2 regions of the Bacteroides nordii genome follow, and region 2 is predicted to be linked to the other one. Evidence: riboswitches for the same ligand, from Rfam matches in the RefSeq annotation. Region 2 holds a riboswitch; the other holds the start of a gene.
The links. Region 2 has a riboswitch for thiamine pyrophosphate ahead of K8P02_RS21680 (TonB-dependent receptor). Riboswitches for the same ligand answer to the same signal wherever they lie in the genome.
Positions count from the first base shown of each region.

Region 1 (3,423 bases), 1.7 Mb from region 2:
CGTGACAAAGCACAGGACTTGTGCAAGCAGTTCGAAGATTCGGTGATATGGATTACTCCTGCTACGGTCAAATATTATAAAAAAGGAATACTGACGAAAACAGAAGAGAAGCAAAATAATAAAAATACCACAGAGGTATATACCTATCTGGAAAACGGAAAGCCGGCGGGTATAGACATTACTACCGGTAACCTGCAATTCCATACCTCTTTCTTTTACGATGCACAGGATAGATGTACACAGGAAATACAGATAAATACCAAAACAAAAAAAGAAATATATAAGAGAACAAGAACATTTGATACCGATGGAACAATTCAGAGTGATTCACTGAAATATACCGATGGCAGACTGGTATTGAGCAGCTACAATCGTCAGGGAAAACTAATAGAAGAAAAGGAGTACAATAAAGATGTCATGCTTTCGTCCACAATGCATCAATATGACAGTAAAGGAAATGAAATAAAATCACAATATGTATTGCCGCTCCCTAAAAATCCGCTACCGACACAAATCAGTTCACAGACAGATGTATATGAATATGATAAATACGGTTATCTGGCAAAAATCATTTCTACACAAATACTGGTAAACAACGAAAAAAGAGTCTGCTCACAGTATTTCGTGTATGATGAATTTGGGAACCAGATAGATAGCAACATGTATTATGAATACGATCAGGCCGGACGATGGATACGGAAAACAGCAAAGGGAAATCCGGAGATAACGGAACAAATAATAATTAAATAGAACAAACAGATAGATTTTTGATTGTCTCTATAAACATTTATGGGTTTTCGTATGTTAATAGTGTATAGTTAATAACCAAACATTATGAATACATTATTAATGTCTTTAATATTTATAACCATGACTTACGAGATGCCTAAACTTCCGTACGCTAATAATGCGCTGGAACCTGTAATCAGTCAGCAAACTATAGATTTTCATTATGGTAAACATCTGCAAACCTACGTAAATAATCTCAATAGCCTTGTTCCGGGAACCGAGTTCGAAGGTAAGACCGTAGAAGAGATCGTAGCAAAAGCGCCGGATGGTGCCATTTTCAATAATGCCGGACAGGTACTGAATCATACACTCTACTTTTTACAATTTGCAGGAAAGCCTTCAAAGAAAGAACCTTCCGATAAATTGGCAGAAGCCATCAAACGTGACTTTGGTAGCTTTGAAAACTTTAAAAAAGAATTCAATGCAGCTGCAGTTGGATTGTTCGGTTCAGGTTGGGCCTGGTTGTCAGTAGACAAAAATGGCAAACTGCACATCACTAAAGAAGCCAACGGAAGCAACCCGGTACGTGCCGGACTGAAACCGATTTTAGGCTTTGACGTGTGGGAACATTCCTACTATCTGGATTATCAGAACCGTCGTGCAGATCATGTAAATGCCCTTTGGGACATTATCGATTGGGAAGTAGTTGACAAACGAATGTAATAAACCCCTCAACATTGTAAAAAAGACTGTCACTCAATATTGAGTGACAGTCTTTTTTTTAGATTCAGCCTATAAACGCGAAGTTATCAAAAAAGTAACTACAAGCTTTCTGAAAGAAAAGATGTGAGATGGAATATAAATATTCGCCCTTATATAACCAGCTGATTTTCAAGAAATAAGATTCTCTTATATAAAGACAGACAAGAGTGTACACTTATCCGAATATGAATTGTACACTTTTACCATCCTATATTGTACGCTTTTGATATACTAAAGTGTACAATATAGAATGGCATATCCAAAGCGTTAAAAACAGCATTAACAATATTAACAAATTACACATTTGCCGGATGAATCTTTTTTATACATCCATTAAAAATAATCCTCCGTTTTGCCGTTTTTCTGCATCTTTTTCATTTACTTTGCCCCTGTAAAAACAAAGGGGTGCCCTATAAGGGGCTGAGATTATACCCTGGAACCTGATGCAGTTAGCACTGACGTAGGGATTGTGTTACTTTTATCGCCTCCACCATTAGCACTCTCTTTGTATTTACTTTCATTATAATTTTAATTCTGTAGCAATGAAAGTACAAGTTAACAACAAAGAAGTAAAAATCACCGATGCTTCTACCATCACCCAACTGACCGAACAGTTGGAACTTCCTTCGCAAGGCATTGCCATCGCGGTAAACAATAAAATGATTCCACGCACAGAGTGGGATAAATTTGTACTGCATGAGAGTGACAATCTGGTTATTATTAAAGCAGCTTGCGGAGGATAAAAAATGATCAATCTACAATTTATTACCCACCGGACAGAAAAGTATTCGTATCTGGACTCGGCACGTATGGCACTCGAAGGCGGATGCAAATGGATACAACTACGAATGAAAGAGGCCCCGCTTGAAGAGGTAGAAGCCGTTGCCCTGCAATTGCAACAAATGTGCCGGGAATACGAGTCCATCCTAATATTGGATGACCATGTAGAACTGGCAATTAAGTTAGAAGTAGACGGAGTACATCTGGGTAAAATGGATATGCCAGTAGCAGAAGCCCGCCAACGAATGGGAGAGCAATTCATCATCGGAGGAACAGCTAATACCTTTGAAGATGTGAAAATGCTATATGAGGCAGGAGTTGATTATGTAGGGATAGGTCCCTTCCGCTTTACTACAACTAAAAAGAATCTGAGTCCTGTGTTAGGGCTGGAAGGATACACATCCATTCTTTCACAGATGGAAAAAGAAGATATCACGCTGCCGGTAGTTGCCATCGGAGGAATTACTTTCGAAGATATCCCCGACATTATGAAAACCGGAGTAAATGCTATCGCCCTTTCCGGTACCATCTTGCGGGCAGAAAATCCGATAGAGGAAACCAACCGTATTCTATCAATTAACTTCTAAAAAAGATTCCTCTCGATAATTCATAAATTATAATTCACAAATCACAGATATGGAAAAACTTATTATTGCGGGACGTGAGTTCAACTCCCGTATTTTCTTAGGAACAGGCAAATTCAACTCTAATGAACTGATGGAACAATCTCTTCTGGCATCGGGCACTGAAATGGTGACAGTAGCTATGAAACGTATTGATATGGATAACAAAGAAGATGACATGCTGAAACATATCATCCATCCGCATATTCAGTTATTGCCCAATACGTCGGGAGTAAGAAATGCCGAAGAGGCTATATTTGCCGCACAAATGGCACGTGAAGCATTCGGTACAAACTGGCTGAAACTCGAAATTCATCCCGACCCACGTTATCTCCTTCCCGATTCTGTAGAAACCCTGAAGGCAACTGAAGAATTAGTGAAATTAGGCTTTGTTGTACTCCCCTATTGCCAAGCCGACCCTGTGCTTTGTAAACAACTGGAAGAAGCCGGTGCTGCAACAGTAATGCCACTGGGTGCTCCTATCGGAACAAACAAGGGGTTGCAAACGAAAGAATTCCTGAAAATTATC
Region 1 is NZ_CP082886.1:1,690,622-1,694,044, reverse strand. It holds gene K8P02_RS06555 (hypothetical protein) at 1-750, shown strand, start outside; gene K8P02_RS06550 (superoxide dismutase) at 835-1,452, shown strand; TPP riboswitch at 1,883-1,975, shown strand; gene thiS (sulfur carrier protein ThiS) at 2,034-2,234, shown strand; gene K8P02_RS06540 (thiamine phosphate synthase) at 2,238-2,858, shown strand; gene K8P02_RS06535 (thiazole synthase) at 2,908-3,423, shown strand, end outside.
Region 1: linked by a shared signal. The riboswitch ahead of thiS (sulfur carrier protein ThiS) and the one ahead of K8P02_RS21680 (TonB-dependent receptor) in region 2 are both predicted to bind thiamine pyrophosphate.

Region 2 (3,423 bases):
TGAGGTACCCGTTTGGCACCTCTACCTACCCCGTTGAGTTGTTCATCGATATTCGCAATACCATCTTTCCAGATAGCTTCTTTCCAGGCAGGAGTAGGCAAAGAGTCTTTCAGAACACGCCCAAAGCCATAGAGTGTAGCAAGCTGACAACTTTTCTCTTCTATCGTCATCTGTGAAAGTAAATCCTTTACTCGCTTCTCAACAGGTTGCGAAGGGTCTTCAAAGATATCTTTCACACCATTTTTATTAAAATCAATCCATCCTTTTTTATAGATTGATTTGGAGGACGACTGTGCAGAAACAACTGAAACGCACTGCCCAGTCCAAGCAATGCATACTAAAAGAAGTAATTTTTTCATATTTATTATATAAGAGTTTGACCGCCTGCAAGACGGATAGGCTGCAAATATAATAATTAATTCCAATTCACCTATAATCAAGATATTACATTTTGTGTGCGCCCACACATGTTATAAAACAATAAACGGTGAACAAACTGTGTTATCCACAGTTGTTCACCGTCCATGATTTATCGTTCACTATCTATTTAGTTCCCCTGATGTACAGTAAGTTGCGGGAATGGAAAATTGATACCCTTTTCATTGAAGGTATTGTAAATAGCCTTATTGATATCAAAGTAAACGCCCCAATAATCAGAGGTTTTCACCCATACACGGATCACAATATTGACACTGCTTGCATCCAGTGCATGAAGAGCTATAAAAGGCTCCGGAGTATCCAGTATACGATTATCGGCAGCCAGTACTTCACGTACCACACGGTCTACTTTATCATAATCTTCACCATAATCCACACCAACGACCCACTCCACACGACGGGTTTCCTGCGTATTATAATTCGTCACTACACCACTGCTCAACGCACCATTCGGTACGTAAACCAATTTATTATCTCCCGTAGTCAGAATGGTATGGAATATCTGTATTTCTCTTACTGTACCCGAGAAGTTCTGACTCTCAATCCAGTCACCTACCTTATAGGGTTTAAACAATAAAATCACCAGTCCCCCTGCAAAGTTCTGAAGATTACCGGATAATGCCATACCAATAGCCACACCGGCAGAGGCCAGTAACGCTGCAAATGAGGTAGTCTCCACACCCAATGCACCAACGACTGAAATAATCAAAAGTATCGTCAACAAAATATTTACAAGACTCTTGACAAATGTCTTGATGCTCACATCTACATGCCGCTTGTCCATCATCCGGGCAGCCAATTTGTTCAGCATCGATACAAGGAAGCGTCCTACGATAAAAACAAGCACCGCTTTCAGGATACTTCCACCGGCACGTACACCTGCGTCTATAAGTTGTTGGGTTATAAGAGATATTTTGTCAAGACCTTCAGCATTAGCAATAGCCTGGTCCAGATTGTCGGCGGCAACCTGCAGAGAATCAGTTACAGCCTGAGTAATTTGTAATAATAGCATAATTAGTTTTTTGTTTTGAGTAAATAATTTGAGTCTGTTAATTCAATCATAACAAGTTACAAAGTTACTTTGTTTTAAGTAAATATAAAAGTTTTTTTTGCTTTCCTCATCCGAAAGCGCTAATTTTGCCAACGATTTCACAATACAGGGGTGCCTTAACATGACGGGCTGAGAACATACCCATAGAACCTGAACCGGGTAATGCCGGCGTAGAGAACGAATAAATTACACAATGAAAAAGAATCTATCAGCTGTTGCCTTTCTAATGGCAGCCAGCATCAACATCTTTGCACAAACAAGCGCCAAAGATAGTTTGAGAGTAGTCAACCTGCAAGAGGTGCAGATAGTATCCACCCGTGCCACTTCTAAAACTCCGGTGGCATACAGCAATATTTCTAAAAAGGAGATCCGAAAACAGAACTTCGGACTTGACCTGCCTTTTCTGTTAACGACCACCCCATCGGTACTTACCACCTCGGATGCCGGAAGCGGAGTAGGCTATACCAGTATTCGTGTGCGCGGTACAGACGCCACGCGTATCAATATTACAGCCAACGGCATTCCAATGAACGATGCAGAGAGCCATTCCATCTTTTGGGTGAATACTCCCGACCTGGCTTCTTCACTCGAAGATATGCAAATCCAGCGTGGAGCAGGTACGTCGACTAATGGTGCCGGAGCATTTGGCGCAAGTATCAATCTGCGTACAGCAGGCATTCCTTCCAAAGCATACGCTGAGGTTTCCGGTTCTTACGGATCATTCAATACGCATAAGGAGACGGTTAGCGTAGGTTCCGGGTTGATAGGCAATCATTGGGCCTTTGATGCACGCGTATCGAATATACAGAGTGACGGATATCGCGACCGTGCCACATCAGATTTGAAGTCGTACTTCCTGCAAGGAGGATATTACGGTGAAAATACGACCCTGAAGTTTATCACTTTTGGCGGCAAAGAGAAAACCTATCATGCCTGGGACGGTATCAGCCGGAAACAATTGGAGACTGACCGTACCTATAACCCAAACGGAGCCATCAAAGACGACAACCTGAACAAAGGAAACACCATAGGATTTTATGACGACCAGACGGATAATTATAATCAGACGAACTATCAGTTAATATTCAATCACCTGTTTTCTTCCGAATGGAATCTGAACATTGCCCTGCATTACACAGATGGTTTCGGATATTACCAGGAGTATAAGAACGGACGTACACTGGAAGAGTACGGACTAAAACCATTCTACCTCCCCGGAAACACAGAAGCGCAAACGAAGACCAATCTGGTACGCCAAAAGCTCGTAGACAGCGGCTTTGGCGGCGGCGTATTTTCTGTTGATTATAAAAACGAGAAGTTAAATGCCTCTCTGGGTGGAGGCTTGAATCGTTATAGCAACGATCATTATGGCAAAGTGATCTGGGTAAAGAATTATACTGAAGCGCTGAATCCGGATCATGAATACTATCGCAACAATGGTAGTAAGACAGACGGAAACATCTATGTCAAAGCCAATTATCAAATAGCCGGAGGATTGCATGCTTATGCTGACCTGCAATATCGCTACATCAATTACAAGATAACGGGAGACAATGATAAATGGGATTGGACTGCAGAACCCGGACATCTCCAACGCCTGAACGTAAACGAGCACTTCAGTTTCTTCAATCCTAAAGCCGGCTTATTCTGGCAATTCAACCCATACCACAGCGCTTACGCTTCTTTTGCTGTAGCCCAGAAAGAGCCTACACGTAATAACTATACCGACGGACTATTCGAAAAACTTCCCCGTCCGGAAAAAATGTTAGATTATGAATTAGGATATACTTTCCGCAACAGTTGGTTCACTGCCGGAGTGAACCTGTATTATATGGACTATACCGACCAACTGGTACTAAATGGAAAAGTAAACGATATCGGTGAGGCAATGGCAGAAAATGTCAAAGACAGCTACCGCATGGGAGTAGAGCTCT
Region 2 is NZ_CP082886.1:5,654,249-5,657,671, reverse strand. It holds gene K8P02_RS21690 (glycoside hydrolase family 3 N-terminal domain-containing protein) at 1-359, opposite strand, end outside; gene K8P02_RS21685 (mechanosensitive ion channel family protein) at 548-1,450, opposite strand; TPP riboswitch at 1,587-1,685, shown strand; gene K8P02_RS21680 (TonB-dependent receptor) at 1,683-3,423, shown strand, end outside.